2 regions of the Corynebacterium pseudogenitalium genome follow, and region 2 is predicted to be linked to the other one. Evidence: predicted binding sites of a transcription regulator. Region 2 holds the regulator's gene; the other holds the start of a gene.

Region 1 (15,154 bases), 180 kb from region 2:
CGCGGCTGTATGACCTGTCCGCGCATCAGCTGTGGATCGGCGAGCGCACCCGCGATCTCGATGACTTCCATGTGAACTTCGCCGCGATGATCGATAACCCGATCGGCATCAAGTTGGGGCCGACGACCACTCCGGAAGAAGCCGTGGCGTACGCGGATAAGCTCGACCCGAATTTCGAGCCTGGCCGTTTGACGATGGTGATCCGGATGGGGCACGACAAGATTCGCGAAGTGTTGCCAGGCATCGTCAACGCCGTCGAGGCATCTCGCCATAAGGTGATTTGGCAAAGCGACCCGATGCACGGCAACACGTTTACGGCGTCAAATGGTTACAAGACCAGGCACTTTGACAAGATTCTGGATGAGGTCCAGGGCTTCTTCGAGGTGCACCGTCAGTTGGGCACGCACCCGGGTGGCATCCACATTGAGCTGACCGGCGAGGCGGTCACCGAGTGCCTCGGCGGTGCGCAGGACATCACTGACGTTGACCTGCCAGGCCGCTACGAATCTGCCTGCGACCCGCGCTTGAACACTGAGCAGGCACTCGAGTTGGCCTTCCTCGTAGCGGAGATGTTGCGCTACTAAGATTGCGCGCGGCGGTGGCGCCTTAGGGCATCGGTAGGAGGATCTGCGGAATCTCGCCGTACATGCCGGACCCGAGCCACCAGCCGCCCACCGCAACCAAGCCTGTGCAGATTGCGCTGAACACTAGGAAAACTGCCAGGCCGATTCCCGAGCGGTTGCTCACCGGCTTGCGAGGTCGCGCCGGGGAAAGCGGGGCTTGCGGTGGAGCCGGGGCTGGCACCTGTGGTGGTGGCGGTGCAGGCGCCGGGGGCTGGACTGTCGGCGCATCCACACGTGTTCTCGGGGAATCATCTGTTGAATTCGGCCGGAGGCGAAACTGCGTGGGGTGAGCTGCGGCACGATTCGCTGCGGAATGCCTTGGTACGGGTACCGCGTAGGGTGGTAGCTCAAGCGCGTCCGCTACGTCGTTGAGCGCAGCGAGGAACTCCGATGCGTCATGGAAGCGGTCGTGGGGGTCGGTCGCGGTGGCGGTGGCCACGAGTTCGTCGAAAAGCTTTGGTACGCCTCCGATCCGAGAGCTGGGCGCGGGCACCACATCATGTAGCCGTGCGAAGGCGTGCGCGATGGGGGTATCGCCGTTGAAGGGCTGCTGGCCGGTGAGTAGCTCAAAGAGCACGATGCCTGCGGAATAGACGTCGGAGGCCTGCGTGATTGGTGAACCGTCCACTTGCTCGGGGGAGAGGTAGGCGACCGTACCTACGATCTGGCCGGTGGAATGCGTGATGTCTGAGACCGCACGCACAAGGCCGAAGTCCGCAAGCTTGACACTGTGATCGCTGTTAATCAGGATATTGTCCGGTTTGATATCGCGGTGCACCATTCCTTTTTGGTGCGCGACCGCGAGGCCAGTGAGCACAGCCCGCATTACCTCGGCGGCGGCGTGCGGCGGCATGGGACCGCGCTCGGCGAGCAGCTCACGCAGTGTTCCACCGGTGATGAGCTCCATGATTAAAAATACTTGGTTCGTGGGTTCGCCTTGGGCAGCGAAGTCGTACACGTTGACCAGGTTGGGGTGGGAAAGCTGGGCCATCGCCCGAGCTTCTCGACGAAACCTCTCACGAAACACGCTGTCATGCACATAGGACTCGTGCATCACCTTGGCGGCAACTTCACGGCCTAAACGCGTATCGACGCAGCGGTATACCGTCGCCATGCCACCGCGTGCGATGGGGCGATCGATGATGTACCGGTTGTCCAGCGTGTCTCCAACTGCGAGCTGTGCCATGCGCTCCAGTATGGCCCAAACGTGCTCTCGACGCGTAAACTGTCGGTCGTGAGTGCTCAACAGACTATTGATTCTTTGCTCGAACACGATGAACTGCTGACCTTTCCCGAAGTTGCGGAAACACTCGGCGTTCCAGTCACAAAAATCCACGACTATGTTCACGCCGACAAGCTCCTCGTTTACCGCAAGGACGGCGTGAATTACATTCCTGCGCTCCTGCTGGCGGACGGCGAAATGTCAAAGTTCATCAGCGGTGCAATCACCGTGCTTGCGGACGGCGGCTTTTCCCCCGAAGAGTCGCTCCAGTACCTATTCACCCCCGATGAATCACTGAGCGGCCGTCCAATCGACGCGCTGCACGGCCATGGTGCCCGCGAAGTTATTCGCCGAGCACAGGCGATGGCGTTTTAGCCTGCTTAAACGGCCACACCGCAAGCACTGCAGCAAAGGCCACGAACGGTGCCGCGACGAGGAACCAGGCATCGTAAAAGCGGTGGTTACCGCCGCCTGTAAACGCCAGCACGATGATCACGCTCGCACCCACGGCGACCTGTTGCACCCACCGCGGTGCCCGGAAAGTTCCCACGAGTGCCAAAATCGACGCGTAGTACCAGGGGAGCGTGACCGCATTCGTGATGAACGCGGCGACGTACGCGGCGGTCGTGCCCTGGACAGCGCGCACGTCGTTCGCTGCACCCGGTTTCGGGCGGAACCACCACCACACAACGGCTAACGCCACCAACATCAGGATGGAAGCGGCCGCGCGCACGACAACGAGCAGGCTGTTGTAGTAGAAGTGGTCGTCGAAAAGCTGGAACCCGGGAGTGAGTATCTCGGTGACCAGCGTGGGCCCTGCCAACGGGTTGATCACCTTCGAGTTGCCGGAGATCTCGGCCAGCCAGCCCCACGACGCGCCAGACGCCGCGGTGACAACATAAAGCACCCCGCCTGTCAGCGCGATAGACCAAGCCGTGGCAAGGATGAACACGCCGCACTTCTTAAGCACAGATGCTGATGCACCCGCGAAATGGGCAACCATCAGCCACACGATGAAAGGCATCGCCACGGCAGCCGTGGCCTTGAGCGAGACCGCAACAGCCACCACAGCGATGGCGCCACTAAAAGTGGCGAAGGTTGCTGGGCGGCGTAGTGCCCACACGATGCCGACGCTGACGAGCCCCACCATCACGGCCTCGTTGTGCATGCCGCCAACCATATGCAGCAGCATCAAGGGGTTCGTCGCTCCAATCCAGAGCGCAAATGCACTGTCGCCGCCGAGCTGCTGCGCAATTTTCGGGACCGTGATGATAATCAGCGCGAAACCCGCCAGCGCTAGGAGCCGATATGCAACGATGCCGGCGCCTACACTATCGCCAGTTACCAGTGTGATCAGCTTGCCTAACCCCAGGTGCAGCGGACCGTACGGGGTGGTGGTGTTGCGCCAGTCGTGCGAGACTTCCCACAGCAGCGGGCCGGGGTTGACGGCCGCACCTTCTGAGTATGGGTCGAAGCCGTCGCGAAGCATGGCGCCTTGCATCAGATAGGAGTACACGTCGCGCGAGAGCATCGGTGCGCTCAGAGCGAGTGGTGCGGTCCACAGCCAGGTGGTGCGCCGTACCGTATCGAAGGTGGGACGCGTACGCCACAGCCACAGCCAGGCAAGCAACAACAAAACGATGCCGACGCTCATCGTGATGTCCATGAGCGCACGCCCGTGCCCGTACGTCAGATTGTCGACACCCAACATACGCATCACGCCGCCACGGTTGCGGGTGGCGCCGGCCCCAAAGGAGCCAAGGGCCACCAAGATACTTGCCAGCAGCCCTAGTCGTGTCGGCGAAAGAGACTTCATTGCTACATACGCCTAGCCGTGGCTTTGATAGCTAAGTCACGCATGAACTGCGCAACTGCATCATCAATCCCTGCGTCCGAAAGGTGCTGCAGGCCTGATTCAGTGAGGCGGTCGATGCGCGCCTCTACTGCCTCGACGGCGCCACTTTCTTGAATAAGCTCTGCGAGTTCGGAAAGCTCCTCGGGCGATGCTGCGACGCCAATCCCGTCGCGAAGGCGTTGCGCTGCGGCAGGATCGGACGCGTCCAAGTTTGCCAGCGCAGTGGCGAACAAGACGGTGCGCTTGCCCTCACGGATATCGTCGCCAGCAGGCTTGCCGGTCACCTCAGGTTCGCCGAAGACCCCAAGGATGTCGTCGCGGAGCTGGTACGCAATGCCAATATCACGTCCGTAACCACGGAACGCGGCGATCGTTGCATCCGGTGCGCCGGCAATCGCGGCGCCAAGGTGGAGCGGCCGTTCAATCGTGTACGCAGCGGTCTTGTACCGATTCACCTTGTCTGCGAGCTCAACAGATTCGCTGCCCTTAGCCTCTAACATGATGTCCAGCAGCTGGCCGCCGATCACCTCAGTGCGCATCCCCACCCACGGCTTCGCCGCGCGGTCGAGGGCATCATTCGTGAGCCCCGAGTATCGCCACATGTCTTCTGCCCACACCAGCGCAAGATCGCCAATCAAAATGGCCGAGTGCTCGCCGAACGAAGCGGCGTCACCACGGTAGCCTTCGTTGCGGTGCGTAGCCTCAACCGCGCGGTGCACTGTTGGGTTGCCGCGCCGGGTGTCGGAGGCGTCGATAATGTCGTCGTGGATGAGCGCACATGCCTGAATGAACTCGAGCGAGCTCACTGCGCGCAGCACTGCGTCGGGGTTCTCCTGGCTGTGGTCAAGCCCTCCTGCGCCGATGAAGCCAGCCCAACCGTAGAGTGGCCGTATCCGCTTGCCTCCACCGAGGACAAACTTGCGCAGGTAAGAGACTGCGTCCTCCACCGGGGCACCAATTTCCGCGACTACCGATTCCTGGCCGTCGAAGAACACGCGAAGTTGCTCCTCAACAAGCGCGGGGATGGCCTCGAGCGTTGGCCCTTGTGAGGATACTTCAGACACGTTGTGCTCCATTCCAGAATCTGTCGTAGACGTATGCACCTAGAGACTACCGAGTTACCACGACAAACCTACAACATTGGTGAGGCGCTGAGTGGCAGCGATCGCCCAAGAATCGCAAATGGCCGCGGATCAGCGGGGTAGAGGTAGTTACGTGCGACGTCGGAGAACCCAAATTTGCGGTAGAGCTTGAACGCACCGTTGTCCTCGTGCTCGACCTCAGGGGTAGACAGTAGAGCAAATTTTGCCGGCGCAAGGCGCAGGAGCTCCCGGAGCAACCTCGCGCCGATACCTCTCCCTTGATAGCTAGGGAGCACATGGATTTCAGCGACCTCAAAGTAGCTTTGGAGTAACTCCTTTTCGCTTTTCGACGGCCCCCCTTGCATGGCAAGCGCCCGCCTGAGCTGCTGATCCCACCATCGTTCACGCTGTCCCAACATTCCGTATGCAATGCCGATGATCGTGTCGTCAGCAACTGCCGCGATTGCAGTGAAGCCTGGGGAGAGAGCCTCTTGGCGCCAGGAGGAGATGCGTTGTGCCCGAACATTGACCGGGTAGTCCATGGCTGCTATATAGAGGTCGACGAGTGCAGGCGTTGCAAGAAGGTACTCGGCCGATGTGAGTCGGCGGATTTCGGTCTTCATGCCTTTATCGAACCATGAGTCCGGGAAGTTTCGCCATATTCGAACAAATGAGCGAAGTTCTGGGGGGTTTGTCGGACCCATTTTCTATATTCATCTCAAATGTGAAAGGGAAATGAAGGAGAAATCAACATGAACAGCGTTATCTCTGCGACAACGAACGAAGTTTACGGTGCTCGCGTCCGTCAATCGAAGCGTGACCAGTTTCTTGAAACCGCCGATGGTTGCCTCACGTATGCCTATGAGCGATTTGAGGAGGGGGCGTACGACGAGGCTATGGAATATGCCTACCGTGCAGCGCTGCGGACTGCGGGTGCGGTGTGTTCCGATAGTCCGGTAATTCAGAAGCGAAAGCGGCTGCCAAGTAGCGCGTGGAAGAAGCTTGCACTCACGGGGAAGGGTGGTGAACGGTGGGCGAATGTGTTTGAGTCGTTCTCGCGGGAACGCGGCCGCGTTGCCTCGGGGATTGAGCATATGCCGCCAGCTGACAGGGTTGCGCAGTTGCTTGAGCAGGCGGAACAGTTCTACCTCGAGGCACTTCCTGCCGGAAATGGTGTTGCGGCTTAGCCTGGGCAATCTTGCCCTCGTCTCCCGGGGAACAAAGGCGCTAGGATGGCCGTTGTATGGATAGCAACGTCCGCTTTGGAGCTTGGGAGTAGAGCAGTGTCACTTTCTGAACAGGAGCAGCAAGCACTCCGCGCAATTGAGCAGTCACTCATGGCAGATGACCCTTCATTTGTGCAAAGCGTCGGCCGAAACGCCGACTATGCGGCTCCTTCGTCCACAGGCCGGATTACGATGCGCAGCGTTGCGTTAATGGTGCTTGGAGTGGTGTTGTTGCTCGGCGGTGTTGCGCTTGCCTCGCTTTCCATTTGGACAGTAATCATTAGCGTTATCGGGTTCGGCGTCATGATGGCTGGTGGAATCATGGCGTTGCGCACCCCAGCGCATGGCCCATCTGTATCGCAGTTGCGGAATGTTTCCCGGAACCAGCCGAAGTCTCCTCGAGTGAGCTCGATGGAGCAGAACTTTAAACGCCGGTTCGAGGATCGGCCTTAATCCTAAAAAGGACCACGCCCCCTTTACTGGGGGCGTTTTTATTGCCTGGGCGAAACGCCCCACTTTCACCCACAGTCTCCACTTTTGCCCACACATGTATGCGGAGATGGACTTTTGTGGGTATTTCTTTGCGTATCTAGTCGACTAGTGGGGTGATTGTGGCTATTGTGAAGCGCGAAAGGGGGAGGGAGCCCCACCGTTTTCTTACTTGTTGACCTGCGGTTATGTTGAAGTCGGTAATCTTTTTTGTGTGTGGTGTGGCATTTGTGGGGCACAGTGGGTTAAAGTGGGGCGTAGCGGAAGGCGCGGTGGTGTGCTGACTACACACCTTTGTCGCACGAAGCAGAGAAAACTACATACATCACGTGTCTGACGGCGTAGAGGAAGGTGGGTCGCCCGATGTTTCTGGGAACCTACACTCCCAAGCTTGATGACAAAGGACGCTTGACGCTGCCTGCGAAGTTCCGAGAGGACCTCGCGGACGGGCTGATGGTGACCAAGGGGCAAGATCACTCTTTGGCGGTCTACCCCCGTGCGGAGTTCGCAGCGCGAGCCAAAAAGGCTGCTGCAGCATCCCGTACGAACCCGAAGGCTCGAGCGTTCATTCGTAATCTGGCTGCCAGTGCGGATGAGCAAACGCTTGACGGTTCTGGTCGTATCACGTTGTCGGCGTCGCACCGGGAATACGCAAACCTTTCCAAGGAGTGCGTGGTTATCGGTTCTGTAGATTTTCTCGAGATCTGGGATGCACAATCCTGGGCTCAATATCAAGAAGAGACTGAAGCCGCCTTCTCGGCGGCGGATGACGACGACATACTCTCCGGTCTGCTGTAAGGCTGACTACCTGACAGTGGACATCGACTACTGACGGAGAGCGTGTACGGACTCTATCCCGGGCGTGAAGCGTTCTGGTGTACTTCCCCGACATCAGAGCAGCCGCCCGGGGTAGGGCTCTATACGCTCCCCAAACATGGGTGTAGGTAATTTTCAGAACAACGCAGTGAAGGGAGTGTGCCCGACAATGGTAGAAGCCGCGATGGACTTTGATCCGGTGGCAAACCGTGGCCACGTTCCCGTGATGCGTAACCGGATGGCGGAATTGCTCGCACCAGCAGTTGAGCAATTCGGCGATCGCGCAGTGATTGTCGACGGCACCCTCGGGGCAGGCGGCCACACTGAGTACTTTCTTTCTACATTTCCAAACGCGTACGTTATTGGAATCGACCGAGACCCAAACGCGTTAGCTGCGGCAACGCAGCGACTGGCTCCATTCGGCGACCGTTTTGTTCCGGTGCAAGCCCGTTTTGACGCAATTGGCGAAGTTGCGGCTTCTGACGAGCGGGTGCCTTTCGGCATCGTCCGCGAAAATGGAGTTGCCGGGGCGCTGTTTGACCTTGGCGTTTCTTCGATGCAGCTCGATCAGGAAGAACGCGGTTTCGCGTACAAGATTGATGCCCCGCTAGATATGCGGATGGATACGACGCAATCGCTCACTGCAGCTGACGTGCTGAATACCTACTCGCACGGTGACTTGGCACGCATTTTGAAGACGTACGGAGACGAGCGTTTTGCGGGAAAGATTGCTCGGGCGATTGTTCAGCAGCGTGAACAGGAGCCATTCACAACGAGTGCGCGTCTGGTGGAGCTGCTGTACGACACGATTCCGGCAGCCACACGTAGGTCGGGCGGGCACCCGGCAAAGCGAACGTTTCAGGCGCTGCGAGTCGAAGTGAACCGCGAGCTCGAAGCGGTCGAGCAAGTTCTCCCCGTCATTACTGACCTCCTAGGAGTTGGTGGCCGTGCGGTCTTCATGAGCTATCAATCGCTGGAAGACAAAATCGTCAAGGCGGCGTTTCGGGAACTCACGGAGTCGAAAACCCCACCGGGGCTCCCGATGGACTTACCCGGTACGCAGCCGCTGTTTCGATCTATCACAAATGGGTCGGAGAAGGCGTCGAAAACTGAAATTGACCATAACCCTAGAGCGGCGTCCGTACGGGTACGTGGTGTCGAGAAACTAGCACAAGGCAACTAAGGAACTGATCAATCATGGCAGCACGAGAGCACAGCGGATCGAACATGACGCTGACGCGCGGTGATCAGGCGCGCCCGCAGACGCGGCGCTCCGGTCAGCAGCGTAGCGCGAACACTCGGCTGCTCAATCCTGGAATTCGGCCACACGTCCCACACCCGCGTACTCACGGGCGGTTGGGGTCGAAGCAGATTGTGTCCTACCGCGGCAGGAGGATTGCGCAGCCGGCCGTCGCTAAGAAACAGTTGTCGCTGACGTTCACAGTGACGGTGGTACTGCTGGTATTCGGGGTTGTTGCTGCGATGGGGCTCAGCGCTTTGTCGACGACGCAAACGTTTACCATTCAGCGCCTTCAGGCGCAGGAGCGAGAGCTGACCAACCGTGTCGAATCGCTGACCCGCGACCTTGAGGACCGCAAATCATCCGCAGAGATTGCACAACGTGCAGGTGACGCAGGCCTGTTGGTTCCATCGGCTCCAGGAATCGTTGCGGTGCATGAAGATGGCAGTGTGCATGAGCAGCGCCCGTTCGATCCGAACGCAACTGTCGGTGTGGTGGACGTCAATGAGTCTCACGCACGATCTGGGCGCGCGTCGAGTGACCAGCAAGCAACCCGCGAAATCGGTGATTCTTTGACGCAGCTTCCTGGCAATAATGTGCTTGGCAGCACTTCTCGTTTGGACAACGTGGCGCCGTATGCGCCGAATGTCCCACCTACGCTCTAAGCTCTAAGGGCACGAATCGTTTCTTACCTGTTGAATGCAATTGAGTGAGGTGAAAATAGGGCAGTGGTCGAATCGCACCCGGACCGGAGAAAACGAACTGCTCGGCCTCGTGCCCTGCAAGCACCTCAAGCGCCTAAGACACGGCGAAGTGTGTTGCACCAGCGGTCCCAATGGGCAGTAATTCTGTTTCTTGTAGTCAGCGTATTTTTGGTCGGCAGGCTGTTTCTTGTGCAGGTGGTGTGGGGCCCACAGCTGCGCGAGCAGGCGCAGTCGCAGCGCGCCAGGATTTACACTGACCCCGCGCGGCGCGGTGAGATCGTGGACCGCGAAGGTAACCACCTTGCGTACACGATGCAGGCGCGGTCGTTGACTGTGTCGCCGGTGACGCTTCGTAAGGAACTGCGTGAGCAGGTCATGCTCAATGAAGACGTTCCGAATCTCGACGATGACGCGACGCGAGCCATGGTTGACGCGAGAGTCGAGGATATTCTGCGCACGATGGCCAACGAAATTCCCGTCATGATTGGCGAGGCAATGGGCGAAGAGGACGTCGATAGGCGACGAGACAATGACGATATGCGTAGTGTGGGCAAGGTCGACGCGCGCGATATCCTCGAGAAGCTGCACGCGGATTCGAACTACGAAGTGCTTGTCCGGAACGTGGACCCTGATGTGGCGTCGAACATTGCTGCTGAGTTCCACGGCGTGGCCTCGGACCACCAGGACATCCGGCAGTACCCGAACGGGGCGATTGCTGAAAACATCCTCGGCAAGGTGTCGATGGACGGGCAGGGACAGTTTGGGCTTGAAGCATCGAGTGATGCGGTGCTCACCGGGATCAACGGGCGCAAGACAGAGGACGTGTCGAACGACGGGCAGTCCATCCCCGGTACGCTGCGCGACGTTGTACCCGCGGTGGATGGCGCGAAGATCACCTTGACGATCGACCTGGACCTGCAGTCGTTTGTGCAGCAGACTCTGGAGAATGCGAAACGGAACTCGTTGGCAAAGGACGCCGAGGCAGTAGTGCTCGATGCCCGCAGTGGTGAAGTGCTAGCAATGGCGAATACCTCCACTATTGACCCGAACGGGGACATCGAGCGCCAGCTGCGCGAAGGGAAGGACTTCAGCAATAACGCGATCTCGCACCCGTTTGAGCCGGGTTCCGTGGCGAAGATTATCGCAGCGACTGCGGCAATTGAGGAGAAGGTGACTACTCCGGAAGAAGTACACCAAGTGCCGGGCTCTATCGACATGGCTGGTATTACTGTGCGCGACGCGTGGGAGCATGGCGTGATGCCGTACACCACAGCGGGCATCTTCGGGAAGTCCTCGAATGTGGGCACCTTGCAGATTGCGCAGAAGCTGGGCGAGGAGCGCTATTGGGATTACCTGCAGCGCTTCGGAATCGGAAACACAACCGGCATTGAGCTGCCCAACGAGTCCGCCGGTCTGTTGCCAGTGCTAGAGCAGTGGTCCGGAGGAACGTTTGCGAACCTACCAATTGGGCAGGGAATGAGCTGGACAGCGCTTCAGATGGCCAGCGTCTACCAAACGCTTGCCAACGGTGGCGAGCGGATTACGCCTCGCATTATCCGCAGCATTGAAAGTGCAGAGGGCACACCGCTGGAACAGCCCGAACCTGAGCGGCATCGTGTGGTGTCGGAGGCGACGGCACGCACAGTCGTGGACATGTTCCGGTCCACGTTCCAAAACGACCCGGCAGGGATCAACAACGGTACCGCCCAGAACAGCCAACTTCCTGGCTATCAGCTTTCGGGCAAGACTGGTACCGCGCAAAAGGTGAATCCTGAGACTGGCGCCTACTCGCAAAACCAGTTCTGGATTACGTTTGCTGGCATCGCGCCTGCGAACGATCCGCGATTTGTCGTGGCCGTCATGCTTGATGAGCCGCAGCGAGGTACACGAGAAGGCGGAGCCGGTGGACAGTCGGCAGGTCCGGTGTTTACTGAAATCGCCAGCTGGCTGATCAATAGGGAGAACTTGCCGCCTAGCCCAGAAGCGGACCAGTACGTTTTGCAAGCCCAGTAGGGAAGTTTCACAATGAATGACATGACGCAGACAACACCGAACTCGCCTACCCTGGAGGCGCTCGCAGCGCTGTCTGGTGGGACGCTCCACAACGCCCCAGATCAGCCGCTGCACATTGAAGAGATTGCACTCGATTCGTCGAAGATTGCCCCAGGCGGACTGTTCGCAGCTTTGCCCGGCACCCGCGTGCATGGTGCAACGTTTGCAAAGCAGTGCCCAGCGGGCGCCATCTTTACTGACAATGCAGGCGCGAAGATCCTCGAGGGCCAAGGGGAAACGCGGCCGGTGCTGGTCGTCGAAGACGTTCGCGAAGTTCTCGGCGATGTGTCAGCCGAGGTGTATGGTCACCCATCCGAGCACATGACGCTGCTCGGGGTTACCGGCACGTCTGGCAAGACTACCGTGACGTACATGCTGGAGAAGGGGCTTGAGGCAGCAGGAGCGAAGGTAGGTCTGATTGGCACCACCGGCACGAAGATTCTCGGCGAGTACGTTCCAACGTCCCTGACTACCCCGGAAGCCCCGACGCTGCAGGCTCTGTTCCGCCGCATGCTGCAGGCTGGAGTGACGCACGTAGTGATGGAGGTTTCTTCCCACGCGCTCATGCTTGGCAGGGTGAGTGGCACGTCTTTCGATGTCGCTGGGTTTACAAACCTGAGCCAGGATCACCTGGACTTCCATAAAACAATGGAGGAGTACTTTGAGGCGAAGGCGCTCTTCTTTGACCCGACGTCGCGCAGTGCCGCGAAACGCGCGGTAGTTTGCGTCGATGACGAGTGGGGCGAGCGCATGGCTGACCGGGCACAGCACCCGGTTCGCGTTGGCACCCACGGCCAGGTTGGGGTCGACGTGAGCGCGAAGCAGCTGTCCGCAGACAAGACTGGCGCGCAAGAGATTTCCTTATCGACGCCCACTTCGACTCACACGTTGACGCTGCAAATGCCGGGCGCGTTCAACGTGGCTAACGCTGCCTTGGCAACCGCTATGGCGTACACCGCCGACGTTGATGTAGATGCATTCATGAAGGGCCTATCAAAAGCGCAGGTCCCTGGACGTATGGAACGCATCGACTGCGGGCAACCGTTTGTTGCAGTCGTGGACTACGCGCATAAGCCTGCGGCCATCGCAGCCGTGCTGGATACGCTCCGAAAGCAAGTGGCTGGGCGCGTCGGCATTGCTGTTGGCGCCGGCGGGGACAGGGATGCGTCGAAACGCGTCATCATGGGCCGCGAATCTGCGCAGCGTGCTGACTTTGTGGTGGTGACTGATGATAACCCGCGTACAGAGGACCCAGCATCGATCCGCGCGGAGGTGCTGCGTGGTGCATTGGAACTCGCGGATGCTCCCCACCACCCGGAGGTGCGTGAAATCGGCGACCGCGCTGCGGCGATTGACGCTCTGGTGCAGTGGGCACAGCCGGGAGATGCGGTCATTGTCGTTGGCAAGGGGCATGAAGTCGGCCAGATTGTTGGCACTACGACGCACCACTTCGATGATCGGGAAGAGATGCGTCGCGCCCTAGAAACTTTCGCGAGGTAACAGTAGATAATGATTGCATGTTCGTTGGGTGAGATCGCCGAGATCGTCGGGGGAACGCTGTCGAAGGAGGCGGACCCCGAGGCGAAAGTATCGGGTGGCGTCGAGTTTGATTCGCGGAAGGTGTCTGAGGGCGACCTTTTCCTTGCGCTGAAAGGCGCGAGGGTTGATGGACACGACTTCGTCGGCACGGCATTGGAGCAGGGCGCGGTAGCCGCCATAACCACGCGCGACGTGGGTGCTCCTGCGGTGATCGTTCCGTGCGCCGAGATTCGGCCAGATGACAACTCTGACTTGGCTGCGAGCGACCCAACGGGCAGTGCACTCGGTGTTGTCGCGGGCCTTTCGAAGCTCGCAGCGCACGTGGCTCGCCGCCTAGTTCGCGAACACGGACTCACAATTGTCGGCGTGACCGGTTCGGCGGGGAAGACCTCGACGAAAGACCTGATCGCTGCGGTGCTTCGCCACAAAGGCGAGACCGTGGCTCCTCCGGGATCCTTTAATAACGAGATTGGTCACCCGTACACGGTGCTGCGCTGCACACAGGAGACGGCGTTTTTGGTGGCGGAGATGTCCGCGAGGGGCATTGGGCACATCGCGCATCTTGCAAAGATTGCCCCGCCATCAATCGGCGTGGTGCTCAACGTTGGCTCCGCACACCTTGGGGAGTTTGGCTCACGCGAGGCGATTGCTCAGGCGAAGGGCGAGTTAGTCGAATCACTCCCTGATGCGGATCACGGTGGAATCGCCATCTTGAACGCCGATGACCCATTTGTTGCAGGTATGCGCCCCCGCACAACTGCGAAGGTGTGGATGTTTTCGGCTGAGGGCTCGCCCGAAGCAGACTTTTTTGCCACAGACATCTCATTGGACGAGGTTGCCCGAGCATCGTTTGTGATGCACACGCCAGACGGGCAACAGCACAGAGTTCGCCTGGGCGTGCACGGCGCCCACCAGGTTGGCAACGCGCTTGCTGCGGCGGCAGTCGGTTTCGGTGCGGGCATGCAGCCTGAAGCGATCGCGGCAGCGCTGAGCCAGGCACGGACCGTATCCGTGAACCGCATGGATGTGCGCACCCGCGAGGATGGCGTGACTGTCATTAACGACGCGTACAACGCAAACCCTGAATCAATGCGTGCCGGTATCGCAGCGCTTGCGTCGACGGCTGCCGCACACCCGGGGGCGCGCTCGATAGCGGTGCTCGGTGAGATGGGCGAGCTCGGCGAGGAGTCCGCGTCAGCCCACGCTGAGCTCGCCGGAGAACTGGTAAAGCACAACATCACGGACCTCGTAGCAGTGGGGCAAAGTGACGCGATGGAATCGCTGGCGCAAGCGGCACAGCAGCAGGGCATCGCCACACAGTCTGTTGCCGATAGTGCCGAGGCAAGCAACGCTGTTGAAGCTACGATTGCCACTGCCACACCCCCGCCAGCAGTGGTGCTGGTCAAAGCGTCGAACGCCCAAAAGTTGTGGGTGGTGGCTGAACAACTCATGCGCACCCGTACGCTTGACAGTCAAAGTAAGTCAACCAATGAGAATGAAGCAAGGTAGCAGTCTCACATGATTCAAGTAATTGTCGCAGGAGTTATTAGCTTCCTCGTTTCCATTTTTGTCACACCTTTGTTGATTCGGTATTTCCACCGCCGCGAGATCGGCCAGGAAATTCGGGAGGACGGGCCGCAGTCGCACGCGCGGAAGCGCGGCACCCCAACGATGGGTGGCATCGCTATTTTGCTCGCGATCACGCTGGGCTACTTGGCTAGCTCGATTGTCGCGCTGGCCACTAACCACGCGGCGTTTACCGCGAGCGGCGTCATCGTGCTGGGCTTGACATTGGCGCTTGGCCTGGTCGGGCTTGCCGACGACGGTATTAAACTCTTCATGAAGCGCAATCTCGGTTTGAATAAGACTGCGAAGCTTGTGTCCCAGTTTGCAATTGCCATTGTTTTCGGCCTGCTGATCACGCGATTCCCTGACGAGAACGGCTTGACGCCAGGCTCGACCCTGCTCAGTTTTGTACGCGATATCGAAACGATTGACATCGCGGTCGGCGGCGGAATCCTTGGCGCAATTCTGTTCCTGATCTTTATCTACATTCTGCTGGCTGCTTGGTCGAACGCGGTGAACCTCACCGACGGGCTCGACGGGTTGGCCGCTGGTACGACTGCTCTGGTGATGGCCGCGTACACCATGATCACGTTCTGGCAGTTCCGGAACTCTTGCGAGGCAGCGCTGGCAGCGGGCTGCTACAACGTCCGTGACCCGCTTGACTTGGCGGTGCTTGCGGCTGCAGGCTTCGGTGCCTGCGTTGGATTCCTGTGGTGGAACGCGTCCCCGGCCAAGATTTT
Region 2 (15,154 bases):
CTCCAACGGTAGATTTCACAACAGTCGGTGGGGGCGTTGCTGCCCAGGCAGAGTCTGCGGTGACCAGGCAAGCACCTGCGCCACCGAGGGTGACGAGAATTTCTTTAGCCCCTCGCTGAATCAAGCGTTTCGCTGCCTGAACAACCTCGGAGTAGTCTCCGGCTGAAGCGCTAGTCTCTAGTACATGCCCATCGGCTCCCACCAATTGCGCTAATTCAAAAGCGTTGGGTTTCAGGATATCGGGGGCTGCAGATTCAAGCTGATCTCCCAGCTTTACCAGGGGTTCGTCTGATGTGTCGACGGCCACCAGTACGTCTTCGGCGAGCCTCAATCGGATTTCTCGGGTCAACGTTGCGTAGAGATCCGCCGGGGCTCCACTTGGCAGCGACCCTGCCATGACGACGGCCTTACATTCGCTGCTATGCGAATCAAGCGCGTCGAGGAACCCCTGCTGGACATCAATGGTGTATTGAGGGCCAGGCTCATTGATTTTGGTAGTCGTACCGTCGGATTCAGTAATCGCAGTATTGGTACGGATATTGCCCTCAACCGGGATGAAAACAAAAGGAAAACCGAGTCGGTTAGCAGCGAACTTGAAAGGGTCGCTTTCCCCGCAGGGAACTACAGCGAGTGCCGCTCTTCCAGCCTTCGCTACGGCGTGGGCCACGTTGACGCCTTTTCCGCCAGCTTCTCGCGTAGCGGTAATGGCACGGGCGACTTCGCCGCGACGCAACGTTGCTACAGAAAGCGTTGCATCTGTACTTGGATTCGGAGTGAACGTCAGAATCATGTGGCGCATCCTTAGAGTAATTGGTGCTCTGTGGGGTAGCGCCTACCGAAAGTCTGTTGTGCAGCTGCAGTATCGAAAAGCGCTACTAAAGCCATAATGCCCGATTATGTCCGTTAATGCAATAGAACGGGCACAATCGGGCATTTGATTCCTTTTGTTTCACTCTTCGGCAAGGACGACCTTGATTCCACGCTCCCGCAATTCGCTGACAAAGCTCTCTGGTGCGTCTGTGTCGGTAACAACGACGTCAATTGCGTCTAGCGGCGCAAAGCTAACTAGATAATCATTGCCGAGCTTCGTGGAGTCGCAGAGCACAACTACCTTGCGTGCATTGGTGACCATTGAAGATTTGACCGCAGCCTCTTGGGCGTCGGCGGTAGAGAGGCCGTGGTCAATAGTCAAGGCATTCGTGCCAATAAAAGCAACATCTGCACGCATAAGCGCGAGAGTGCGTAATGCCGTATCGCCTACAACAGCTTGGGTGATTGCACGGACTGTCCCCCCGAGGAGCTGAACGTCTGTAAGCCCGCAGGATGATAGGTCTAGCGCGATCGGGAGGGAGTTCGTAACTATAGACCAATGTTGTGTTTTTCCTGCTGCGGCAATAAGATCGGCCAGTCCATTGATGGTGGTGCCGGCGTCGAGAAAGATGCCAGCGCCAGGATCCTCTGGGAGAAACTGTGTCGCAGCGCGCGCGATCGCCGATTTGGCGGTCGGTGCCGACCGGAACCGGGCATCAAGAGAAAACTCTGTGGTGAGAAATGATTGGCTAGCGACGGCTCCGCCGTGAACGCGGTGGACAATTCCTTCATTATGGAGAATTGCCAAGTCCCGCCTGATGGTCTCGGCTGTTACATCAAACCGTTCGGCCAGCTCCGTAACATTCACGCGTCCTTCGACTGCGGTAAGTGACGCGATCTGCCTTCTTCTCTCTTCGGCGTACATACAACTCCTCCGTGGGGCAACCACGAATCAGCAGGGTTCAAAAATTAGGTTGCCCCTATTGTTGCAAAACCGTGCGCCCGAATGCTTTTACATGTGTTTGATAGCCCCCGGTTGGGGGCGAAATGGCGAAAAATGGCTACAGGGTCCGGAAAACAGAGACCACTTTGCCCATAATCTCGGCGTCGTTGCCTTGTATCGGAGAAAAGGCATCGTTATGAGGAATGAGCCATACTCCGGAAGAGTCCTTATGAAACTCCTTGACAGTTGCCTCCCCGTCAATTAGCGCTGCTACGAACTCGCCCTCTTCGGCAACATGTTGTGAGCGGATGACTACCCAGTCACCATTGAGAATGCCTGCATCGCGCATTGATTCTCCAACCACCTGAAGCATGAAGAGGTCGCCGCTATCGAGTAGTTCTTCCGGCAGGGGGTAGTAGTGTTCAATGTTTTCCTCTGCCAGGATCGGAGTTCCAGCGGCGATTTGGCCGAGGACAGGGATCATCCGTGCTGGAGAAGTTCCATCAATGTCCGCATCGTCTTTCGGTGTAACCGAACCTCCCATAGATTCTGGCAGGTGGCGGAGGTCTACGGCTCGTGGCTTGTTTGGGTCACGGCGAAGGAACCCTTTCTTTTCGAGCTCCTTCAGCTGGTAGGCGACAGAAGAAGTTGATTGGAGTCCTGCGGCGTCGCCGATCTCTCGAATGCTTGGTGGATAGCCACGTAATACGACGGCGTCGCGAATGACTTGAAGGATTCGCTTTTGTCTGTCTGAAAGTACGCTCATATCGAACTTTTCACTGGTTGTGTTCTTGCGTGCCATGGGTCCTCACATTGAGTCTCGATAGTGTCTTCTGTACAGAATATATCAAAGAGGGCAAATATGTTCGATAGTTGGGGGGGTTGTGGGGATCTGATATGAGATGGTATAAATCGAACATAGAAGTTAAATCGAACAAATACGCTAAAAATGTTTCGCGTGAGATGAGAAACCTTCGAATTCGCGAAATGAAGTAAGGGGCATTTTATGAGCATCATTGACCAGGCGAAAATAATTTCTACTCGTGCTGATATGGCGGGAGCTCCACTTGCACCACGGTCTTCAATGCCAGCTGAAGTGTGGGATTTTGTACCCATGCGGGGTGATCGAGGGGGTGAGCCGTCACGCCACGAGCAGGTTATCAACCAGAACTTTCGTTGCCGCTGGGCGGCTGCAGATGCTCCCGAGCCAACCGTTTATTCTTCCGCCGAGCCTCAAGAGCAGCGAGCAAACGTTCTAATGGGAGCCCTTCTTGGGGTAACTATGTTCGTCGCTGTACTTATCTCGGGCGATTTCGGTAATAGCGAGTGGGACTCGGTGTCGCGGGACGATTCGAACGTTGCTCATAGCTATGAAGTCGCTTCTGCAGCGCAACGTTAACCCGCTAATGTAGGGGGTGATAACTGTTCTCCGAGAAAGTGGGGTGTAGATGTACTGTCCGTTTTGTCATCACGAACAATCGCGAGTTACAGATTCTCGTGTTGTAGACGGGGGCTCTGCTATCCGGCGGCGGCGAGAGTGCACATCGTGCGGGGGCCGATTCACAACGATCGAGAAGGCCGTGCTGACCGTTGTGAAGCGCAATGGAGTAACTGAACCGTTCGACAAGGAAAAGTTGATCGTTGGTGTTCGGCGTGCTTGTCAAGGCAGGAACGTTAGCGACGACGCATTGAAGCGGCTAGCGCAGCAAGTAGAGGAGACGGTTCGGGCCCAAGGAAGTTCTCAAGTTGCGGCAAATGACATTGGACTGGCGGTATTGGAACCGCTTCGCACACTGGACGAAGTTGCGTACCTGCGATTTGCCTCGGTGTACAAGTCTTTTGAAAGCGCCGAAGATTTTCAGTCGGAAATCCGCTTGATGAAACGACGCGAGCGAGAGGGACTGGAATAAAGTCCGAGGCTCACTAGCGAAGTTTATCGACCATTTTTTCAATACGACGCACGCTCACAGGCTTTTGGGTGCCAAGGTGTTGTGCAAACAAACTCACTCGCAGCTCCTGAATTCGCCACATCACGTCCTTGTATGCGCGTGTCTTCCTGCGTTGGGCAGGGAGCTGTTCCAATCGTCGCTCTAGGTAAGCCTTAGCATTTGCTACTTCAGCCTGCCGCTCTTCGTCACGTTCCGGTTCCGCTTCTAGATGCTCAAGCCGTATCTGGATTGCCTCTATGTAACGGGGGAGGTGCTGTAGGTGTTGCATGCCATGAACCGTGATAGCGTTCGCGGGCAGCATGAATGCTAGTTGCTCCCGAATATCGTCAATCGCAGGACCAGACCAATTCTTGAGCTCTTGCATCAAATCTGAGTATGCAGCGAGACCTGGCGCGATCGATACAATTGATCGTCGGACAGCTCCCGGAATAGTCGGTTTAATTTTCGCACATAGTGCGTCGAAATCAGCAGGTGACCTCACAGGGCCGCCGGCTTGAATCATCGCGTCGCGGATTGCTGCAACGCGAGCGTCTTCGACAAGGCCGGAAGCCCCGCCATGTGGATACCTATCAACAGCGACACGTTGCTGTAGTGGCAGTCCCTTCGTCATCTGAGTATCGGAAACCTCGATTGCCCGCAGCAGCAACGTGAGCGTTGCCGTCATCATTGATGCATCAGCACTCGCCCGGGTTGGATGCACAGCAACGCGAACGCCTTTGGGAGTCACCTCGAGCGCAGGATAGGCCTCGACTTTGTTGCCATCAATGGTTGTGGTCGTACTTTCGGGAATATCGCCGAGTGTGTCTTCGGTCCATACAGGAACTTCGGCAGTTTCAGAGTGGCGGCTTGCTTTCGCGACTGAAGAACGAATCTGTGTGGCCCGACGCTTCTTCAAAGCAAGGAGACTCTTGTCTGAGTCGACAATCTTCCCACGTTTATCAATGACTGCAAACGTTATGAGCAAGTGCGGTGGCAGCAGGTGCGTGCGGAAATCATGCCCGCTAATGCCGCTGGCACCCAATTCAGTGAGGGCCTGAGCCAGTGCTTCGGTAACCGACGTGCGTGGATCGAACGTCATACGCTCAAGTGCACGGTCAGCGAAGTCTGGAGCGGGGACGACGCCCTTGCGTAGTGGTTTCGGCAGTGAACGAATGAGTTCAGTCAGCAACTCTTTACGTAGCCCAGGTACAAGCCAGTCAAATCCGACTGATTCAACGCTGGCCAGTAGAGGCAGGGGAATTGCGATGGTAACGCCGTCGTAGGCGGTTCCAGGCTCGAATTTGTACGACACATCGAACCGCATCGACCCTTGTGACCATGACATTGGAAAGTCTTCTGCAGAGATAGTCTGGGCAGAATCGTCAACGAGTTTACTTGGATCAAAGTGAAGATATCCGGGATCGAGCTGCTGTTGCTTCTTCCACCAACTGTCAAAATTGTTCGCTGTTGTGACTGAATCCGGCAGTTTCACGTCGTAGAAATCGAATAGAGTGTCTTCGTCAACGACGATGCCCCTACGCCGTAGCTTTTCTTCAACTTCTGCGGCTTCGCTTAGCAACAAGCTGTTGTGTTCGAGAAACTTATGAGTCCTCGTCCAATCGCCGTCAATGAGTGCGTGACGAATAAACATCTCGCGCGCAGCCGTAGGATCAACGCGGTGGTAGGGGATAAGTCGGTCTCGCACGATAGGGATGCCGTACAATAACGATTTTTGATGGACCATTGCGCATGCGCGTTTCCGTGACCAGAACGGTTCTGAATAGACATGTTTCAGGAGTGATCCTGCCGCGTGCTCGATCCATGAGGATTCTACTTTTGCCACGTCTCTGGCCCAAAGCCGCGAGGTTTCTACAAGCTCGCTTGCCATCAAAAACTCTGGTGGGGTCTTGGCCAGCGATGACCCTGGGAAAATCAGGAAACGGGTACCACGAGCACCTTGGTATTCCTTGCTGTTTCCGTCGCGAGCACCGATATTCGAAAGTAAGCCAGTGAGCAATGCTCGATGAATCGAGTCAGCGTCACGTTTCGTTGTCATTGTCATTGCTTTGTCGACGTCCCAGCCCAGTCGACGTTCGACGTCGCGGAGCTGACGAACGAGGTCGTGCCATTCACGAATTCGCATATAGTGCAAATACTCACGCTTCATGCGCTTTCTGAACTGATTGCCTGAAAGCTCTTCACGGAGACCTCCGACGTAATCCCAGAGCTTGAGCGCTGAAAGAAAGTCGGATGTCTTGTCTTTGAAGCGTGCATGGGCTTGGTCTGCTTGTGCCTGAAATTCCAGGGGGCGTTCGCGCACGTCTTGAATCGACATATGGGCGACAACTGCGGTGACATCCTCCAACACCCGGTAGCGTTCGGCCTCGACGAGCATGCGAGCCATCTTGGGGTCGACTGGGATTTTCGCAAGCGTATGGCCAATTTTCGTGAGTTTTGGAAGTTCACCCTTTGGTATTGCTTTGATTGCACCGAGCTCGTACAAGAGCGTAAGGCCATCGCGAATAGCTTTGTCGTCTGGGGATTCCACGAATGGAAAGTGCCGCATGTCGCCGAGATTGAGAGAAATCATTTGCAGGATCACACTTGCCAAGTTGGTCCGCAATATTTCAGGGTCAGTAAATTCCGGGCGTGAATTAAAGTTCTCTTCCGAGTACAAGCGGATAGCGATACCGTCAGCAACACGTCCACAACGGCCCGAGCGCTGGTTTGCTGAGGCTTGGGATATTTCCTCAATCGGAAGACGCTGTACTTTAGTCCGCGTTGAATACCGTGAAATGCGAGCGAGGCCAGTGTCCACAACGTAGTGAATTCCCGGCACTGTGAGCGAAGTTTCGGCGATGTTCGTAGAGAGGACGATCCTACGCCCGCTATGTGGGGAGAAGACGCGGTGCTGTTCTGCGTTCGAAAGGCGTCCGAAAAGTGGCGCGACTTCAACATTCTTCCAATGCTGCTTTTCAATTGCTTCCATGCAGTCACGGATGTCACGTTCTGAGGCGAAAAAGCAGAGGATGTCACCGTCGCCTTCTGCCATCAACTCCTTGATGGCGTTGATAACACCGTCAATCATGTCAATATCAATTTCACGATCGCCGGCATTTTCGACGAGCGGACGGTAGCGCACCTCAACCGGGTAGGTACGACCTGAAACCTCAATAATCGGGGCGGGGTTGCCTTCTTCGTCACAGAAGTGCTGCGCGAAGCGTTCGACGTCAATGGTGGCGGACGTGATGATGACCTTCAGGTCGGGGCGTTTGGGGAGAAGCTCCTTGACGTATCCAAGCAAAAAGTCGATGTTCAGGGAACGCTCGTGCGCCTCATCGATAATGATGGTGTCGTACGCGTTGAGGAACCGATCACGCTGAATCTCCGTAAGGAGAATTCCGTCTGTCATGAGCTTCACTGAGGTAGTGGTGCTGACCTTGTCGTCGAAGCGAATGGCGTAGCCGACCGATTCTCCAATGCTCTGACCTAATTCGTCTGCTATGCGTTCAGCGACAGTTCTAGCAGCGAGACGGCGCGGCTGAGTATGCGCTATACGTCCTCGTCGACCGCGGCCGAGCTCGAGCAGCATCTTAGGAATCTGGGTGGTCTTGCCGGATCCAGTTTCACCAGCAATAACAGTCACTTGGTGGTTCGCGACAGCTTCTAAGATGTCATTCTTGCGTTGAGAAACCGGGAGTGCATCTGGGTACTCGATGTTCGGAATGAGTTCATCCCGCGCCCGAACTACGTGCAAGCTTCGGGCAATTGCCTCTTCAACTTTGTTAAGTTCCTTGCCGTTCTTGGCCTGTCGAATGCGACGGCGAAGACGTCGGACGTCGCGTAGTTCCACGTTGTCTAGTTGGCGGAAGAGTTCTTTCTTAGGTGTTTGTTCCTGGTCCTTCATAACTAGCGTCCCAGTTTAGCGGGACAGAATCGCATCACTGGTTTTCGCTACCTCTTTGTACGCCTTTCTACACAACGCTCCAAGTTCCTCAAACTCATGGATGCGGGAAGAAGAAGAGCGGTAGGCCAGTCCAATTGTACGCTTCGCGTCGACACTCTTCTGGAAGGTAGAAAGCCCCAAACCAGGACGTGTGCACTCAGCTGCAATAGCTGACTTGGGAACGAGGGTTGATCCAAGGCCAGCAACAACCAGCTGCATGATGGTAGTCAGTGACGCAGCCCGTGTATCTGATTGGCTTGAATTTGAGGGCGTGGTTTGAACGTTCTTGCAAAGATCAACTATTTGGTCGCGCAGGCAGTGGCCGTCGTCGAGAAGAAGCAAATCGAGTTCTTCCAGGACATCGAGGGTAAGGTTTTGGAGCCCAGACAACTTGTGTTTCTCATTCGTTACGACGATGAAGTCTTCGTCATAGAGTTCCAGTTCACTGACTCCAGGCGCGTGCGTAGGAAGGGCTAGCAGCGCCACATCGACGTTGCCGTCGCGCAATTTAGCGAGTAGGTGTTTGGTGGGCTCTTCGATGATTCGAGGAGTTAAATCGGGGAACTCGCTCTGAATCAGTTGTAAAAGGGTGGGCAGGATATACGGTGCGATGGTGGGGATGATGCCGATATTGAGAGGCCCGGAAAGGACCCCATGTGCACCGCGGGCATGTGCAACAAAAGCATCGGCTGCTTCAAGCGTTGCTTTCGCATAGGGGAGGAGCGCCTCCCCAGTTGGAGTGACGATGACCTTTCGGGTGGATCGCTCGATAAGTTGAATCCCTAAACCGGTCTCTAGCGCGACCAATGCCTGGGATAATGACGGTTGAGAAATGTTGAGCTTGCTCGCAGCAGTGCCGAAGTGCCTATTCTCGGCGATGGTCACAAACGTACGAAGTTGGGCCAAGGTTGGTTTATATTCTTTATTGTTCATTCTTATAACCATACGGCATTGCAATAGGTTTTGCTGTTGAAATTGCGCGGCGTTTCTGGCACAATGTTTGTCAGAGTGCGAGCGATTGCATTCCAAGACCGTATATATACGACATCTCACATTCGGAGGTTAAGCTATGGCAATTCTGACTGTAGGCGAGCGTTTCCCTGAGTTCGATCTGGTAGCGCTGAAGGGTGGCGACCTTCATGAGGTCGACGCAACAAGCCCAGAGGACTACTTCGAGAATGTATCCCTGGAAAAGTACGAGGGTAAGTGGAAGGTCGTTTTCTTCTACCCGAAGGACTTTACGTTCGTCTGCCCAACCGAGATCGCAGCGTTCGGCAAGCTGAACGAAGAGTTCGAAGATCGCGATACGCAGGTCCTTGGTGGCTCCACTGACAATGAGTACTCCCACTTCAACTGGCGTGCAACGCACCCAGATCTGAAGACCGTTCCGTTCCCAATGTTTGCTGATGTCCGCCACGACTTGATCCGTGCACTGGGCGTTGAAAATGAGGCAGGCGTCGCTGATCGTGCAACGTTCATCATCGACCCAGACGGCGTCATCCAGTTCGTGTCTGTCACCCCGGATGCTGTTGGCCGTAACGTCGAAGAGGTCCTTCGCGTTTTGGATGCTCTCCAGTCCGAAGAGGTCTGCGCCTGTGACTGGCAGAAGAACGACCCAACGAAGAATATCGACAAGTTGGCTGTCGTTCAGGAATCCCTGAAGTAAATGAACTCCGAGTCCCCGTCACTAGTTCAATACTCAGTGACGGGGATTTATTAATAAACAATAGAGAGGAAAGAGAAAAGAGATATGTCGATCGATAACCTGCGCAGCGCTTTGCCTGAATATGCAAAAGACCAGAAGCTGAACCTTGGCTCCTTGACACGCTCTACAGAGCTGAACGAGCAGCAGCTGTGGGGCACTCTCGTTGCCTCCGCTGCAGCGACAAAGAACCCCACCGTGATCTCTGAGATTACGGACGAGGCCAAGGAGCACCTGTCCGAAGAGGCTCTCGATGCCGCTTTCGGCGCAGCAACTGTTATGGCAATGAACAACGTTGCCTACCGCGCAAAGGGCTGGCTCGGCGATGACTTTGCACAGGTAAAGTTTGGCCTTCGCATGAACATCATCTCGAAGCCTGGCGTCGAGAAGGCAGACTTTGAGCTGTGGTCGCTCGCAGTATCTGCTGTCAATGGCTGCGAGCATTGCGCTGTAGCACACTCCAACGTCGTGCGCGAAGAGGGCCTGACCAAGGAGCAGGTCTGGGAGGCAGTAAAGATTGCTGCTGTTATCCAGGCCATTGCGCAGACCGTAGTGGCAGAAGACGCACGCTAACTGTTACGTCTTCTGCACGATAGTCGGCTGAGGGACTACATCTGGACAACGTCCAAGTCCCTCAGCCGAACTTCTCCCGCCTCATCAGAGGCATCGAGATCGACGACGCCGTGGAATTGGAAGCTGCGGTCCCCGTCTGGATCTTTCACGATCTGTACGACTTCCCAGAGCCGCGAGCTTTCATCCTTAACTCGGAAATACTCTGGCCCGCGAGCATCTGCGTCTATCATGACATCGTCGTACTCGTCGAAGTAGTCGTCGAGAAGCGAGGGCCAGTCGGGCCGAACATCGGGGTCGAGATATTCAAGCATCGACTCCAGGGCTTCTTCCTTTTCGAACGCAAACAGTTCGACAAGCCTAAAGAAGTAGTTGCGAACCATGATTTTGAACGCCCTGCGGTTCGCTGTGAGCGCCGTAGGATCCTCAACACCGAATGCAAGCTCGCGGTCGAGAACGTCCTGGGAGATTGGGGCGTCGTCATCAGCTAGCGTCGCCCATTCGTCAATGAGCGACGAGTCCACCTGACGGATCAGTTCGCCTAGCCATACGATGATATCTTCGAGCTCTTCAGTCATGTATGCCTCGGGCACAGAGTGGGAGAGGGTGCGCCACGCATCGGTAAGGTAGCGGAGCACCACACCCTCAGAGCGGGATAGCCCGTAGGTTGCGATGAGATCCGAAAACGTCATCGCATGCTCGATCATGTCGCGTACCACCGACTTTGGCGAAAGCTGCCACTCTTTCGCCCACGGGTTACTGGAGCAGTAGGTTTCAAATGCATCTTCCAGTTCCTCCGCGAGCGGCTGAGGGTACGTCACATCTTCGATGAGTGCCATGCGCTCCGTGTAGTCGACGCCCTCTGCCTTGAGAGCTGCGATCTCCTCGCCGCGAGCTGCTGACTGCTGAGCTTGCAGCACCTGACGGGGGTCATCCAAGATTGCCTCAAACGCTGAGATTACATCCAACGAATACGTTGAAGACTCGGGGTCAAGCACCGTGAGAAATGCCAGCGCGAACGGGGAAAGCGGTTGGTTGAGCGCAAAGTCCCTGTCCAGCTCTCGCGTGAGAGTATAGGGGCGATACGCTGGAGAATCAGGAGTGCGTTCTACAATGTCAGCCTGGATGAGCCCGCGAAACAGATCGACTGCCGTAAGAATGTCACGGTTCTGCTTAGCGCGTGTGTCATGGTTGCTCCGAATCAAGTGCTTCATGTGCTCGTAGCCGTCACCCGGGCGAGCAATAACATTGAGCAACATGGAATTCGATACTTGGAACTGGCTAGTGAGTTCCTCCGGTTCTGCCGTTGTGAGGCGCTGGAAAGTTTTTTCGGACCAGGTAACTTCGCCATCACGAGCTGACTTCTTGTTGAGCTTCTTAAGCCGCTTCGGATCGTCGCCGACGCGACGCCGAAGCTTTGCATTCTCAATCTCGTGTTCTGGCGCTTCGACGACGACCGTGCCCTCGGTGTCGTACCCAGCTCGCCCCGCGCGGCCGGCGATTTGGTGAAACTCCCTCGATTTAAGGATGCGTTGTTTCGTCCCGTCATACTTTGCCAGGCCGGTAATCAGCACAGTACGAATTGGCACATTGATACCGACGCCGAGGGTGTCCGTTCCGCAGATCACCTTTAAAAGCCCTGTTTGAGATAGTTTTTCGACGAGCCGTCGATACTTCGGCAGCATTCCGGCATGGTGAATGCCAATGCCTTTTCGAAGTAACCTCGACAACGTTTTACCGAAGGTAGTCGTGAACCTAAAATTCCCGATCTCCTCGGCGATACGTTGCTTCTCCTCTGCGGTGATGATTTTCATACTGGTCAGTGCCTGCGCGCGCTCTGCTGCCTCGCGTTGTGAGAAGTGCACAACGTAGATCGGCGCTTTGTTATCCGCCAGTAGTTCTTCGATCGTCTCATGGACGGGGGAGAACACGTAACTGAAATCGAGTGGCACGGGACGCTCCGACCCACCAACATACGTGGTTGGGCGGCCAGTGCGCTCGGTGAGATCCTTTTCTATCCAGGCAGTTTCTCCAAGCGTGGCAGACATCAAAAGGAACTGGGCCTGGGGGAGTTCCAGTAGCGGCACCTGCCATGCCCATCCGCGGTCCGGCTCCGAATAGTAGTGAAACTCATCCATGATGACCTGCTGAATCTTCGCGTGCTCACCTTCTCGCAGCGCAATATTCGCGACGATTTCAGCGGTGGCTGCGATAATAGGGGCGCCGCTGTTCACTGTGGCATCACCGGTCATCATCCCTACGTTTTCTGCTCCGAAGATCTCACACAGTGCAAAGAACTTTTCGCTCACAAGCGCCTTAATTGGGGCAGTATAAAACGAGCGCTGCCCTCGAGCCATGGCAATGAAGTGCGCAGCGTTTGCCACCATCGACTTTCCCGAACCGGTTGGCGTCGCCAGGATCACATTATCCCCAGCAAGCAACGCAAGCGAAGCTTCTTCCTGAGCTTCATAAAGCGAGATTCCACGACTCTGTGTCCACGCAGTGAAAGAGTCCCAGACGGCCTCTTCAAAAAGGTCTGCTGGAACGTCGTCAAGGTCTGCCAAATACGTCGAAAGAGTCACGCCAACTACCGTAGCCGAGTTCGTCGCGAAAAGCCGCTACTCGTCTTCCTCATCGGTTGGCTGAGCTGGGTCAATATAGTAAAAATCCTGCAAAGCCTGACTGAGATCATCGCCAAAAGGCAGTCCCCGTTGTCCGTCGACAAGCGGACGACTCTGCTGGTCCTCGATCGCCGTGAGATAGTTCTCGAAGGCTTCGCTGATCTCATCGCCGGAAGGAACCTGTGCCTCACCGGGCATCTTTGCGTTGGGATTGTTCCTGCGGTACTCCTCAACTTCACGGTCGTAATGCTGTTCGAGAGCCGAGACGACTTGCGCGATCTCCTTTGACGCAGCCGTTTGCTCTGCTAATTGACGCTGAACACTTGTTATCTCTTGCTCGAGCGCGCGGAGTGGCAACTGAAGATTTGCTGTATCCTCGAGCGCCTGCATGAGCTGGAACGCCGCCATCGGGTAAGGAGAGTTTGCAATGTAATGAGGTACATGCGCAGTAAAACCAGCGACCTTTTCGCCTCGCTTATCTAGCTCTCGCTCGATCATGATGGAGGCAGCCCCGGGCACAGTAATAATTCCGTCGAAGAGATACTTGTCTTTCACCAAGCTCTCATCATTTCCGTGTGTGGAAACCACTACTGGGCGGGTATGGGGAGCGGCAACAGGGGCAGCGTAGAGGCACAGCGTTTGCTGAACTCCAAACTGCACTGCAAGGTCAGCCACAGACTTGCTAAATGCCTCCCAACGCAGATCAGGCTCTGGCCCGCTCAGCAGCAGAAACGGCATATCCTTTGTGTCGCGGACAACACGCAGCTCAATGCCGATCTCTTCGACGTCGGCCACCGTGTGATTCGCCAGGGTTACAGCAGGCCTGCGAGAGCGGTAGTCAATGAGTTCATCGTTATTGAAGGTGGCTAAAGTGCGGGTTTCCAACGCCGCGTTGAGATGATTCGATACCCCTTCAACCGCATGGCCCGCATCTGCGTAACCCTGTAACGCAACGACGAGCGTTGGCCCCTCAGGAGATTCGCCAAGACTCGAGGGAGACGGGTACTCAAGTTCATACATGCGATTATTCGTTGGCATGACCGCTCCTAGGATAATTTGAAAGGATCTAACTTTGTACTTACCCACAACGTCTGGGGTGAAGAAATATTCCTGCTGAAAATAAGGAATTCTAGCAAAGCGGGAACCGATGCTGTGTTGGCTACGTCTAAACTGTATGAAAATAAATGCAGCTAATTCATCACTTTTTGGACCATCAGATATCATCGCAGCCCTGCCCGGGGTTCTAGGGTTTTATCCTCAAGAATCGGTCGTGGTGCTCGGCATCATTCCGGACAGCGAAGGAACACGTGGGCTTCAACTTGGACCTGTAGTTCGCGTTGACCTCACGCGCCTTGAAGCATTCATAGAAAGCCTCAAGACCGACGTGACGCAATACCTACTGGGGGATGACGTCATCGCGTACCTTGCAGTCATTGTGAGCCGTATTCCGAACTCAGAGCTCGTCAAAGACGCAGTTGATCGCTTGCAGTTCCTCGAAGAAGAAACCGGTTTCAAAGTCGACCTGTGCTGGCATGTTTCCGAAATTGCGCAGGGTACCCCATATACATTGCTTTTTGGACCGCCATTGAATGCGGCCGAAGAATGCGATCGCGCGTCCTCCCTCATTGGTGGCTGTGTATCGTCAGTGATTTCCTCTCCATCGATGCGCCCATACGTTGAGCAGGGGATACTCCCAGAACTCGATAGACAAGACACGTTTAGCTATTTTGAGCCGGTCGATTCGGAGTCCGTCCAACTGGCGCAACAAATCCAGGCACAGACACGCAAAGACGGGTTGCAGCTACTGAAAGACTTGTGGGGCGGTAGCCACGCTGGGGAGGAGGAACACCCGGCAAAACTGGCGAAAGAAGAAATTGAAAGCATTATCGAGGTTCTGCTTTGCTTGCCCGAGACTTGCCTCATCGGCCAGCGCGATGCTAATCCAATCGGCGAAATCTCGAATGAAATGAGAATCGCGCTCGAAGGCTTGACGGCTCTGCTCACCCATGCTCTACTGCGGGATACACTTATCCCCACGATTATGCAGAACCCAAAGCGACTTGCTGCTCCACTACTATTCTTGTCGCGCCATGCTGTGGGGACAGTGCGGGCAAACGCGTTAGCGTTGTGGGCTGTGATCGCTGTGCGGTGCGAGATCGGGTCTTGGGCAGGGGTCGCACTACAGTGCGCGCTGCAAGAAATGCCGGACCACTCATTAAGCGACGTGCTCCTGCAGTTACTCGCGATCGGTCAATATGAGGGTCTCCTGCACGCAGTTGAAGAAGGCGGGGAAGCAGTCTGGATGGAGCTAGAGATGCTTGCAGGTTCCTAACAGCAGATCGGCTCTACTGAAGCTCAATGCGCACGGCATGCGCGAGGTCATCAGGAATGACGAAATCTTTTTGGCCAGGAAGTGATAGCTGTAGCCCCCCATCATCCGGAAGGCTCACTATGACTTTTTGGCCGACGATATCGCCTAGGCCTGCCAGCTCCGGCAAGCGCTCTGCTTCGAGCTGCAGAATCTCACTGATTTGGACCACTACAGCTTCGCGGCCCTCGGAGAGATCTAAGTCCGTTGCGCGAGTGCCAAGCTCAGGCTTAGCAACATTTGAACCGCCAATTTCATCCAACGCA

The links. Region 2 encodes LexA, which represses DNA repair genes until DNA is damaged. Its sites were predicted from a motif close to CGAACANNTGTTCG; they were not measured.
Region 1: the regulator LexA is predicted to act here: its motif matches at 5,446-5,459, upstream of KBP54_RS07490 (SAV_6107 family HEPN domain-containing protein).

Annotation. Positions count from the first base shown of each region.
Region 1 is NZ_CP072934.1:1,548,289-1,563,442, reverse strand. It holds gene KBP54_RS07520 (class II 3-deoxy-7-phosphoheptulonate synthase) at 1-584, shown strand, start outside; partial or broken gene KBP54_RS07515 (protein kinase domain-containing protein) at 622-1,809, opposite strand; gene KBP54_RS07510 (Rv2175c family DNA-binding protein) at 1,858-2,220, shown strand; gene KBP54_RS07505 (alpha-(1->6)-mannopyranosyltransferase A) at 2,189-3,661, opposite strand; gene KBP54_RS07500 (polyprenyl synthetase family protein) at 3,664-4,776, opposite strand; gene KBP54_RS07495 (GNAT family N-acetyltransferase) at 4,833-5,405, opposite strand; gene KBP54_RS07490 (SAV_6107 family HEPN domain-containing protein) at 5,535-5,969, shown strand; gene KBP54_RS07485 (DUF3040 domain-containing protein) at 6,066-6,461, shown strand; gene mraZ (division/cell wall cluster transcriptional repressor MraZ) at 6,861-7,295, shown strand; gene rsmH (16S rRNA (cytosine(1402)-N(4))-methyltransferase RsmH) at 7,498-8,496, shown strand; gene ftsL (cell division protein FtsL) at 8,511-9,218, shown strand; gene KBP54_RS07465 (peptidoglycan D,D-transpeptidase FtsI family protein) at 9,333-11,270, shown strand; gene KBP54_RS07460 (UDP-N-acetylmuramoyl-L-alanyl-D-glutamate--2,6-diaminopimelate ligase) at 11,292-12,809, shown strand; gene KBP54_RS07455 (UDP-N-acetylmuramoyl-tripeptide--D-alanyl-D-alanine ligase) at 12,819-14,357, shown strand; gene mraY (phospho-N-acetylmuramoyl-pentapeptide-transferase) at 14,367-15,154, shown strand, end outside.
Region 2 is NZ_CP072934.1:1,367,238-1,382,391, reverse strand. It holds gene KBP54_RS06670 (1-phosphofructokinase family hexose kinase) at 1-790, opposite strand, end outside; gene KBP54_RS06665 (DeoR/GlpR family DNA-binding transcription regulator) at 950-1,735, opposite strand; gene lexA (transcriptional repressor LexA) at 1,872-2,555, opposite strand; gene KBP54_RS06655 (hypothetical protein) at 2,760-3,152, shown strand; gene nrdR (transcriptional regulator NrdR) at 3,202-3,663, shown strand; gene hrpA (ATP-dependent RNA helicase HrpA) at 3,677-7,588, opposite strand; gene KBP54_RS06640 (hydrogen peroxide-inducible genes activator) at 7,604-8,560, opposite strand; gene KBP54_RS06635 (peroxiredoxin) at 8,697-9,293, shown strand; gene ahpD (alkylhydroperoxidase, AhpD family) at 9,378-9,902, shown strand; gene KBP54_RS06625 (DEAD/DEAH box helicase) at 9,938-12,481, opposite strand; gene KBP54_RS06620 (PAC2 family protein) at 12,518-13,558, opposite strand; gene KBP54_RS06615 (DUF4192 domain-containing protein) at 13,695-14,852, shown strand; gene KBP54_RS06610 (metal-dependent transcriptional regulator) at 14,866-15,154, opposite strand, start outside.